2 regions of the Streptomyces sp. NPDC044719 genome follow, and region 1 is predicted to be linked to the other one. Evidence: riboswitches for the same ligand, from Rfam matches in the RefSeq annotation. Region 1 holds a riboswitch; the other holds the start of a gene.
The links. A riboswitch is a leader RNA that binds a small molecule or an ion and turns the genes downstream of it on or off. The one in region 1 is predicted to bind glycine.
Positions count from the first base shown of each region.

Region 2: linked by a shared signal. The riboswitch ahead of gcvT (glycine cleavage system aminomethyltransferase GcvT) and the one ahead of gcvP (aminomethyl-transferring glycine dehydrogenase) in region 1 are both predicted to bind glycine.

Region 1 covers NZ_JBWKHE010000004.1:9,047-14,737, reverse strand. Annotated here, with positions in the region: gene AC07DF_RS15950 (TOBE domain-containing protein) at 1-391, shown strand, start outside; gene gcvP (aminomethyl-transferring glycine dehydrogenase) at 460-3,345, opposite strand; glycine riboswitch at 3,522-3,617, opposite strand; gene AC07DF_RS15940 (PRC-barrel domain-containing protein) at 3,731-4,105, shown strand; gene AC07DF_RS15935 (DNA polymerase IV) at 4,123-5,526, opposite strand; gene AC07DF_RS15930 (MerR family transcriptional regulator) at 5,671-5,691, opposite strand, start outside.
Region 2 covers NZ_JBWKHE010000001.1:1,137,955-1,143,645, forward strand. Annotated here, with positions in the region: gene glyA (serine hydroxymethyltransferase) at 1-268, opposite strand, end outside; gene gcvH (glycine cleavage system protein GcvH) at 283-660, opposite strand; gene gcvT (glycine cleavage system aminomethyltransferase GcvT) at 761-1,882, opposite strand; glycine riboswitch at 1,920-2,045, opposite strand; glycine riboswitch at 2,047-2,147, opposite strand; gene AC07DF_RS05325 (AAA family ATPase) at 2,330-2,998, shown strand; gene AC07DF_RS05330 (enhanced serine sensitivity protein SseB) at 3,382-4,170, shown strand; gene AC07DF_RS05335 (enhanced serine sensitivity protein SseB C-terminal domain-containing protein) at 4,309-5,109, shown strand; gene AC07DF_RS05340 (ABC transporter permease) at 5,450-5,691, shown strand, end outside.

The sequences.
Region 1 (5,691 bases):
CGGCACCGTCACCGCCGTCACGCCGGGCGAGGCCATGGCGACGGTCAGGGTCCGCCTCACCGGCGGCCAGGACCTCACCGCCGCGATCACCCGCGAGGCCGCCGACGACCTCGGTCTCACAGCCGGCAGCGCCGTGCGCGCGCTGGTGAAGTCGACGGAGGTCGCGCTGGCCACCGCCCCCGTCGAGGGACTGTCCATCCGCAACCGGCTCCCCGGCACGGTCACGGGTATCGCGGCCGGCGACGCGATGGCCTCCGTCCGGATCACCGTGGAGGGCGGCGAACTGACGGCGGCGATCACCAAGGACGCCGCGGACGATCTCCGCCTGTCGGCCGGAACCCCCGTCATCGTCCTGATCAAGTCGACCGAGGTGTCACTCGCCGTCGCATGACGGAGCGCCGCCGTACGACGGAGGGGCCCCGCACGCGGCGAAGCCCCTCACCCTGACCGGTCGGTCGATCAGTCCTCGTACGCGTCCAGCGGCGGGCAGGAGCACACCAGGTTCCGGTCACCGAAGGCCTGGTCGATGCGCCGCACCGGCGGCCAGTACTTGTCGGAGGCCGCGACTCCGGCCGGGAAGACGGCCTCCTCACGGCTGTAGGCGTGCTCCCACTCCCCGGCGAGCGCGCCGGCGGTGTGCGGGGCACCCCGCAGCGGGTTGTCGTCGGCGGGCCACTCGCCGGATCCGACCTTCTCGATCTCGGCGCGGATGGCGATCATCGCCTCGCAGAACCGGTCCAGCTCGGCCAGGTCCTCCGACTCGGTCGGCTCGATCATCAGCGTCCCGGCCACCGGGAACGACATCGTCGGCGCGTGGAAGCCGTAGTCGATCAGCCGCTTGGCGACGTCGTCGACGCTCACTCCGGTGGCCTTGGTCAGCGGCCGCAGGTCGATGATGCACTCGTGCGCGACGAGCCCACCGGGGCCGGTGTAGAGCACCGGGTAGTGCGGCTCGAGCCGCTTGGCGATGTAGTTGGCGCTGAGCACCGCCACCTGCGTGGCACGCTTCAGTCCCTCGCCGCCCATCAGCCGCACGTACGCCCACGAGATCGGCAGGATGCCGGCCGAGCCCCACGGCGCCGCGGAGATGGGGCCGACCCCGGTCTCCGGCCCCGCCTCGGGCTGCAGCGGATGGTTCGGCAGATACGGCGCGAGGTGCTCACGCACCGCCACCGGACCGACGCCGGGCCCGCCGCCGCCGTGCGGGATGCAGAAGGTCTTGTGCAGGTTGAGGTGCGAGACGTCACCGCCGAAGTGCCCCGGCTTGGCGAGCCCCACGAGCGCGTTGAGGTTGGCCCCGTCGACGTAGACCTGCCCGCCCGCCTCGTGCACCTGGCCGCAGATCTCGGAGACGTGCTCCTCGAACACGCCGTGCGTGGACGGGTAGGTGATCATCAGCACGGCCAGCTCGTCACGGTGCTGCTCGATCTTCGCCCGCAGGTCCTCGACGTCGATCTCGCCGTCCTCGGCGGTCTTCACGACGACGACCTTCATGCCCGCCATCACCGCGCTCGCGGCGTTGGTCCCGTGCGCGGAGGACGGGATCAGGCACACGGTGCGCTGCTCGTCCCCGTTGGCCCGGTGGTACCCGCGGACAGCGAGCAGACCGGCGAGCTCGCCCTGCGACCCGGCGTTCGGCTGGAGGGACACCTTGTCGTACCCGGTGACCTCGGCGAGACGCTCCTCCAGCTCGTGGATGAGCGTGAGGTAGCCCTCAGCCTGCGCCGCGGGCGCGAAGGGGTGCAGCTGCCCGAACTCGGGCCAGGTGACCGGCTCCATCTCCGTGGTCGCGTTGAGCTTCATGGTGCAGGAGCCCAGCGGGATCATGCCGCGGTCGAGCGCGTAGTCGCGGTCGGCCAGCCGCCGCAGGTAGCGGAGCATGGCGGTCTCGGAGCGGTACTGGTGGAAGACCGGGTGGGCCATGTACTCGTCGGACCGCAGCAGGGCACCCGCAAGCCCGTCCTCCGTGGCGGCGTCCAGCGCCTCGACGACACCCTCGACCCCGAACGCGGCCCACACGGCACGCAACTGGGCCCGCGTGGTGGTCTCGTCGCAGGCGATCGAGACGTGGTCGGCGTCGACGAGACGCAGGTTGATCCCGTTCCGCTCCGCGGCGGCCACGACCTCGGCGGCCCGGCCCTCGACGCGCACGGTCACGGTGTCGAAGTAGGCCCCGTGCACGACCTCCACACCGCCGTTCGCGAGCCCGGCGGCGAGGACCGTGGCGTACCGGTGGGTGCGCCGCGCGATGCTCTTCAGGCCCTCGGGCCCGTGGTAGACGGCGTACATGCCGGCCATCACGGCGAGCAGCACCTGGGCGGTGCAGATGTTGCTGGTGGCCTTCTCACGGCGGATGTGCTGCTCACGCGTCTGCAGCGCCAGCCGGTAGGCCTTGTTCCCGTCGGCGTCCACGGACACGCCGACGAGCCGCCCGGGCAGGCTGCGTGCCATCTTCTCACCGACGGCCATGTAACCGGCGTGCGGTCCGCCGAAGCCCATCGGCACACCGAACCGCTGTGTCGTGCCGACCGCGATGTCCGCACCGAGTTCACCGGGCGACTTCAGCAGGGTCAGCGCCAGCAGATCGGCGGCGACGGTGACGAGCGCCCCGAGCTCGTGCGCCTGGTCGATGACCGGCTTGATGTCCCGCACGGCACCGGAGGCGCCCGGGTACTGGATCAGCACGCCGTTGATCTCGCGCTCGGCGATCCCGGCGGGGATGCCGTCGCTCAGGTCCGCGACGACGACCTCGACTCCGGTCGGCTCGGCGCGGGTCTGGATCACGGCGATGGTCTGCGGCAGCGCGTCCGCGTCGACCAGGAACAGGCCCTTCTTGTTCTTGCCCAGCCGCCGCGACAGCGCCATGGCCTCGGCCGCCGCGGTGCCCTCGTCGAGCAGGGACGCGCCGGAGGTCGGCAGTCCGGTCAGGTCGGCGACCATGGTCTGGAAGTTGAGCAGCGCCTCGAGCCGGCCCTGCGAGATCTCCGGCTGGTACGGCGTGTAGGCCGTGTACCAGGAAGGGTTCTCCATGACGTTGCGCATGACGACCGGCGGCGTGAACGTGCCGTAGTAGCCGAGCCCGATCATGGAGCCGAGGACCTGGTTGCGGTCGGCGAGGGAGCGCAGCTCGGCGATCACCTCGGCCTCGCTGCGGGCGCCCGGCAGGTCCAGCGCCTCGGCGCTCTTGATCACAGCCGGAACAGCGGCGGTCGTCAGCTCGTCCAGCGAGCCGTAGCCGACCTGCGCGAGCATCTTGGCGCAGGCCTCGTGGTCGGGGCCGATGTGGCGCTGCTCGAAGGGGACTGCCTCTTCGAGGTCGGAGAGCGGAATGCGATGGGCGGTCATATGCGGAGGCCTCCTGGTCTGACACGACCTTCGAGGGGCACCACGGCACGGGTACCCGGACGGCCTCCCCCTCTGTCATGTCAACCTGAGAGCTTCACCGGATCGCCCGAAGGCCTCCGGCTTTCACCGTCGGTGAGGGCGGAAGCCGTGACATCCGCCCTGCTTTCCAGAGTGACCTCGTCCGTGCGGTACGTGAGCCTGAGAGATTCCGGGGAGGATTTGCTCCTTCGGCGCCTCCGATGGTGTCTGGAGGACTCTCCCGCACGGGGTCAGCAGCCGTTGTCAGCCTACCAGCGCGGTCAGCGCACGAACCTTCGAGTGGCCGCCTCCTCGATTGTGCCGTTTTGTAGTGGTTACGGATGAGTTGCGACCATGTGGAGGGCCCGTGCGAACCGATATCGATCCGCGCAACCTGATCGGCCGCAAGGCGTTCGACCGCAACGGAACCAGGATCGGCACGATCGACGAGGTGTACCTCGACGACGCCACCGGCGTGCCTGAGTGGGCGGCCATACGGACCGGCCTGTTCAGCCGGGACGCCTTCGTCCCCCTCGAGCCCAGCGAACTGATCGACGGCGCCCTCCACGTGCCCTTCGACCGCGCCCTCATCAAGGACGCCCCCGACTTCGGCGTGGGCCGCCACCTCTCCCCGGAGCAGGAACTCCAGCTCTACCACCACTACGGCCTCGACGTCGCCGCCCCTCCCCCGCTCCAGGACCACGACTTCGGCAAACTGGCAGGCACGGACGAGACGGCCTGAAGCCCTCCGCGAGCCGCCTAAGGAGCAACGGAGCGCAGCCCCACACCCCCGGAGTCACCATCCGGCCCATCGACCCCCTCAGACTCTCGTAACACCAGCGGCAGCGGATCCGCCGGCTCCAGCTCCGGATCGTCGACCCGGAAGGTCCGCACACGCCCTGGCTCGGAGTCGGGCGTCTCGAACCGTACGGTGACCCGCCCCAGGCCGCTGCCCTGCACCCACCCGTGCCCGAACCCGGCGTGCCGCACGTCATGCCCGGCGGGCCAACGCCGCTCGGCCGGCACGGGCTGCTCCTCGACCGGCGCCGCGGCGTGCTCCTCGGCCGGGCCCTCCGCGACCGCTCGCTGACCGGCCGCCTGCGCGAACAGGTCCTCCTGCGTGTAGTCGGCGAGCCCGCTGACGCCCACTCCGAGCAGCCGCACGCCGCCCGTCGTGTCGACCGAGTCCAGCAGTCTGGCCGCCGCCTCACGGATCACCCCGGGATCGTCCGTCGGCCCGCGCAGCGTCTCGGACCGGGTGAGCGTCGAGAAGTCGTACCGCCGCACCTTCAGCACGATGGTCCGCCCGGACAGCCCGGCCTCGCGCAGCCTCCGCACACAGCGGTCGGCGAGCCGCTGCACCTCCAGCCCGACCCGCAGCCGGTCGTGGATGTCCACGTCATAGGTGTCCTCGACCGACACCGACTTCGCTTCCCGCTCGGCCACCACGGGCCGGTCGTCCCGCGCCAGGGCCATGGCGTAGAGCCCGTGCCCGTGCGCCTTCCCCAGCAGCCGGACCAGCTCGTCCTCACCGGCCTCGGCGATCTCCTCGACCGTGGTGATCCCGGCCCGCCGAAGATGGTCGCCCGTCGCCGGCCCGACTCCCGGCAGGGTCCGCACCGACATCGGCCCCAGCATGGCCCGCTCCGTCCCCGGCTCGATCATCACCAGCCCGTCGGGCTTGGCCTGCTCCGAGGCGATCTTCGCGAGCATCTTGGACGCGGCCAGCCCCACCGACCCCGTGAGACCCGTGACGGCTCGGATGTCCGCACGCAGTTTCACCCCGGCCAGCCGCGCCGACCGCTCGTCCCAGGCCGCCCCTCCGGCCTCCAGGTCCACGAAGGCCTCGTCCAGGCTCAACGGCTCCACCAGCGGCGACAGCTCCCGCAGCAGCTCCATCACCCGCTCGCTGATCGCCCGGTAGAACCCGAAGCGCGGCACGAGATACGCGGCGTTGGGCGCGAGCCGCCGGGCCTGCGCCATGGGCAGCGCCGAGTGCACCCCGAAGACCCGGGCCTCGTACGACGCGGTCGCGACCACACCCCGCGGCCCGAGTCCGCCCACGATCACAGCCTTCCCGCGCAGGCTCGGCTTGGACGCCTGCTCCACCGAGGCGAAGAAGGCATCCATGTCGAGATGCAGGATCGTGGGCGCGGTTCTCACAACTCCGATGTTGCCCTACGCCACTGACAACGCACCGACACCGCCGTGCCGAACCGTCCCCACCACTGCGGCGGATACCGCTTGCGGCCGGCGCGGAAACGTCCCTCCTACCGCGGCCGCACGCATACCGCACCGTCCAGCGGGTCAGACAGCCCGATTCCGCCG
Region 2 (5,691 bases), on a different contig from region 1:
GCTCGGCGCCGAACAGCTCCTTGACGCGGTCGATCGCGATCTGCTCGACCACGTCGACGTGCTCGCAGCCGCCGTAGTAGCGGCGGCCCGGGTAGCCCTCGGCGTACTTGTTGGTGAGGACCGAGCCCTGTGCCTCCATGACCGCGACCGGGGCGAAGTTCTCCGAGGCGATCATCTCGAGCGTGGACTGCTGCCGGTGCAGCTCGGCGTCGACCGCGGCGGCGACGGCCGGGTCGAACTCGTGCAGGGACGTGTTCAGGACGGACATACGGCTACGACTCCTCAGCCGGCGGAGAACGCGGTGTACTCGTCGGCGGAGAGCAGGTCGCCCGGCTCGTCCGTGACGCGCACCTTGAACAGCCAGCCGCCCTCGAAGGGGGCCGAGTTCACCAGCGACGGGTCGTTCACCACGTCCTCGTTGACCTCGGTGACCTCGCCGGAGACCGGGGAGTAGAGGTCGGACACGGACTTGGTCGACTCCAGCTCGCCGCAGGTCTCACCGGCGGACACGGCGTCACCGACCGCCGGGAGCTGGACGAAGACGACGTCGCCCAGCGCGTTCGCCGCGTGCTCCGTGATGCCGATCGTCGAGACGCCGTCCTCGGCGCCCGACAGCCACTCGTGCTCCTTGCTGTAACGCAGCTCTTTGGGGTTGCTCATGGCCTGGATTCTCCTGTACGCGCGGGAGTGCTGATGAAGGGGACCGCTGGTGAGCGGGGATGAGATGCCCGGGACCGCTGTGACGGCCCGCGGCCAGTGTCTACTTCTGGCGCTTGTAGAACGGCAGCGCCACGACCTCGTACGGCTCGTGACTGCCCCGGATGTCCACGGCCACACCGGGTGTGCCGGGCGCCGCGTGCGCGGGGTCGACGTACGCCATCGCGATCGGCTTGCCGAGCGTGGGGGAGGGGGCGCCGGAGGTGACCTCGCCGATCACCTCGCCGCCGGTGACCACCGGGTACCCGGCGCGCGGGACCCTACGGCCCTCGGCGACGAGGCCGACCAGGACGCGGGGCGGGTTCTGCTCGGCGCGCGCGGCGGCCTCCGTCAGGGCCTCGCGGCCCACGAAGTCGCCCTCCTTCTCGAACTTCACCACCCGGCCGAGCCCGGCGTCGAAGGGCGTCAGGGAGGTGCTCAGCTCGTGCCCGTACAGCGGCATGCCCGCCTCGAGGCGCAGCGTGTCGCGGCAGGACAGGCCGCACGGGACCAGGCCGGCGCCCTCGCCCGCCTTGGTCAGGGCCTGCCACAGCTCGACGGCGTGCTCGGGCTTCACGAACAGCTCGAAGCCGTCCTCGCCGGTGTACCCGGTGCGGGCGATGAGGGCCGGGACGCCCGCGACCGTGCCGGGCAGTCCGGCGTAGTACTTCAGGCCGTCGAGGTCGGCGTCGGTCAGGGACTTCAGGATCCCCGGGGACTCCGGGCCCTGTACGGCGAGCAGCGCGTAGGCGTCCCGGTCGTCGCGCACCTCGGCGTCGAAGCCGGCGGAACGTTCCACCAGGGCGTCCAGGACCACCTGCGCGTTGGAGGCGTTGGCGACCACCATGTACTCGGTCTCGCCCAGCCGGTAGACGATCAGGTCGTCGAGGATGCCGCCGTCGGCCTGGCAGATCATGGTGTAGCGGGCGCGGCCGGGCTTGACCCCGCCGATGTTGCCCACCAGGGCGAAGTCGAGGAGGGCGGCGGCCTGCGGGCCGGTGACGGTGATCTCGCCCATGTGGGAGAGGTCGAAGAGCCCGGCCTTCGTGCGCACGGCGTTGTGCTCGTCGCGCTCGGAGCCGTAGCGCAGGGGCATGTCCCAGCCGGCGAAGTCGGTCATCGTCGCGCCGAGCGAACGATGCAGGGCATCGAGCGCGGTGTGGCGGAGTTCTCCTGTACTGCTCATCGGTCGGTTGTCTCCCAAGGCATGACGGCGAGGTCGTTCCTCCCCATCTGTCATCGGAACCTGAGAGGTTCGCCATGACCACTCGGGACACGGCTTGCACCTTGGGTGGAGCCACGCCGCTTCCCCGGAATCGGAGAAGGGTGCGGCCCGCTTTTCAGATGTGCCTCGCCCGCGCGGTAACGGGGCCTGAGAGATTCAAGGGAGGGACTTGCTCCTTCGGCGCCCCAGCGTCGGACGGTGCTGGGGACTCTCCCGCGCGGATTCAAACGGCCGGTATGCAGTTGGCGCGCACATCATTGCACGCATTGTCGCGGGGTGGCAGGGGGACCACCCTGTAGCAGGGATGTTGCAGGAAGAGGACTAAATCCAGAGACATCGGGCATTACCTTCTCTTTACACTCGGCGGGCATGGGACTCCGTACCTGGCCCCAGGGGAGGACGATCACGGTGAACAGGACCACCGCGTACGCCACGACGTCGGGCATCGCGCTGCCCGAGCAGCCGGCCGCTCCGGTGCGCGCGGCCTGCGGCCCGCAGCCGGTGCCGGTCGTCCGCGATCTGCGCGAGCGCGCCGGCCGCGGCCCGCACGCGCTGCTGTTCGGCCCCAACGACATCGTCGTGGTCACAGGCCTGCCCGGCAGCGGCAAGTCCACGCTGATGCGGCGCACCGTGCCGGGCCGGCGCATCGACTCCCAGGACACCCGCGACCACTGGGACCTCCGCATGCCGCGCGCCCTGCCGTACGCGGTCTACCGCCCGCTCGTCCGGCTCGCGCACTACGCCGGACTGCGCCGCGCCCTGCGCACCGGCGAGGGCGTCGTCGTGCACGACTGCGGCACCCAGGCCTGGGTCCGCCGCTGGCTCGCCCGCGAGGCCCGCCGCCGGGGCGGCACGCTCCACCTTCTGATGCTCGACGTCGCCCCCGAACAGGCCCTGGCCGGCCAGCGCGACCGCGGCCGCGGCGTCTCGCGGTACGCGTTCCTGCGCCACCGCGCGGCCACCACCCGCCTCCTGCGAGAGGTGGAGCGCGGCGAACTGCCCAGCGGCTGCGGCTCGGCGATCCTCGCCGACCGCGACGCGGCGAACACCCTGCACCGCATCGCCTTCGCGGGCTGACGGCCCGGGCCCGTGAACCGGCACGGACGGTGCCGGCTGTCCGCGCGGCCGGCGGCTCTGGCTACCGGGCTGGCGGCCGCCGTCGGTGAGCCGTGTTCGCGGAGTCGGCGGCCGCGGATGGTGAGCCGGGTTCATGGGCCGGTGGCCGCAGTCGGTGAATCGTGTTCATGGGGCAGGCGGCACTGACCGGTGAGCCGCGTTCATGGGGCAGGCGGCACCGGCCAGTGCACCGTGTTCATGGGCGGGCAGCCGCAGTCGGTGAGCCCGAAAAGCGTGGGCCGGTCGCCCGCGGCCCCGCGTCGTGGTTCACGGGGTGGTCGTCCCTCGTTCCCGAGCCGCTAGCCTTTGAGCCACAGCAGTGGTTTCAGGCAGGCGGTAGGCAGATGGACTTCCCGGCGGACTTCTCCGCGGACTTCCCGGCGCAGACGCAGACCCACCCGCACGGCGGATGGCCCGGCAACGAGCTGGAGGAGGTGCTCTCGGCCTCCCTCGGCGCCGGCCCCTCGGCCGGCGGGCGGATCGTCGAGGTGCTCGGCCGGAGCTTCGTGTGGATCCCGCTCCCCAACGGCGGCGGCCCGCAGAGCGGCCCCCTCGACCTCCCCGGCATCGAGATCGACGGCCAGGCGTTCGTACCGGTGTTCAGCTCCGAGGAGCAGTTCCGCCAGGTCGTGGGCTCGCACATGTCGTACACCATCGCGCCGGCCGTGGAGTTCGCCCGTGGTCTGCCCCCGCACGCGGGGATAGCCATCAACCCCGGTGGCGTGGTCGGCATCCCGCTCCCGCCGCCCGCCGTCGCCGAGCTGTGCCGGGCCGGCCGGACCCCGCTGGACGGCCCCGCGAGCGGCGGCCGGGTGCGCCTCTTCGAGCCCGACTGGCAGGACGACCCGGTGGACTTCCTCGCCGCCGCCTCCGCCGAGTTCGAGGCGACCGGCGTCGTCGTCACCGCCCGCCGCTGCCTCGCCGCGATCGAGACCGCCGACCCGGTGATGTTCGTCGGCGTCGAACTCTCCCAGTGGGAAGGCGACCTGCGCGCCCTCCCCCTGGACGCCCTCACCCGCGCCGTCACCACCGCCCCGGCCCCCTGGCCGGTCAACCTGGTCCTGCTGGACGTGGCGGAGGACCCGGTGGGCAACTGGATGAAGGACCGGGTCCGGCCCTTCTACCAGCGGTAGGGCGACGCACTCAGGGGCGCGGGGAACTGCGCGATCAACCACACACGACCCGCACCCGCCCGACGGCACCAAGCTCCGGGCTCCCGAGCGGGCTTAAGCTAGGTCACGGTCGAGGCGTTGTACGAAGGGGCGGTAAAGGTGAGCGCGAGCGGCACGGCCGCGGCCGGACAGGTCGAGCACATGCTGCGCCAGGTCACGCCCGGGCGTTATGACGCCTACGAGGCCCTCCTGCGCGCGCTCGCGACCCCGCACAGCGGCCAGATCTGGATGCTCCTGTGGCACGGCCAGGCCGGATCCCCCGACGCCCAGTACGGGAACATGGAGGTCCAGGGCTACGGCTACGCCCCCTGTGTGACCTCCGCCCAGGAGCTCTCGGCGAGCGGCTGGAACCGCAGCTACGAGGTCGTCGACGGAGTCGACGTGGCCCGGGCTCTCTACCCCGACCACTACGGTCTCTGGCTCAACCCGCACGCCCCCGGCGGCGGCGTCGGCATCCCCTGGCTCGACCTGCGCCGGATCGCCACGGGCCTGGACCGCCAGCCCGCCGGGCCCCTGCGGCTGTCCGAACCGGCCATCGAGATCCCGCAGTTCTACGCCCTGCTCGCGCAGAACGCCCACCGCACCCCGGCCGTCCGCTCGCTGCGCCGTGCCTGGGTGCAGCCCGCGCTCGGGGCGCCGTATCTCGCCATCGGACTCGACGTCTACGACACCTCACCGTCGGCCGTGGATTCGGTGCGCGCGATGATGCAGCAGTCCCTCGGCGCCGTACCGGACGGGCTCCCCGTCTCGACCGTGGCGATGTCCGACGAGCACGACCCGGTCGCTATGTGGCTGCGCGCCGGCGCACGCCCCTTCTACGACCGTGAGGCCCACGCCACCGCCCCTGTCCAGGCCCCGGTCTCGGGCTACGGATACCCCCCTGCCCAGGGCAGGTACTGACCCGCTCGGCAGGTCCCCGAAGGCCTTTCCCGCAACGCCCCGAACGTGACAACCGTTCAACTCTTCGCGCGTAGATAAGGGCTATAGGGGCGCTTCTGTCCTAATATGCCCCTGACGCAGCGCGTCCGGCCGCTGTTACCCGTTGTCCGGATAACGGAACCCTGCAGACAGCATCACGTTTACGCATCCTTTCATCGCCAAGTCTGGCAACTGATCGCCAAAGCGTTGAAGACTCCCCGCAAGACACGGACCGGGTCGGTCGCGTGTACGAGACAAACAAAACCGCTACAGCGGCAGCCAGGGGACGGCGATCGCCGGCCCGAGAGGGGTCAATCGCACCGTGACCGCACCCATCGAGACCACCGGGGCGGAAGCCGGAGCACAGCCCGAGGCCGTGCTCTCCGGGGTCAAGAAGAGCCAGATCGAGGGGCGCTCGCTCACCCAGATCGCCTGGATGCGCTTCAAGCGGGACAAGGTGGCGATGGCGGGAGGCGTCGTCGTCATCCTGCTCGTGACGATGGCGGTGTTCTCCAAGCCGATCCTGTGGATCTTCAACCTCGATCCGAACAAGTTCAACCAGGA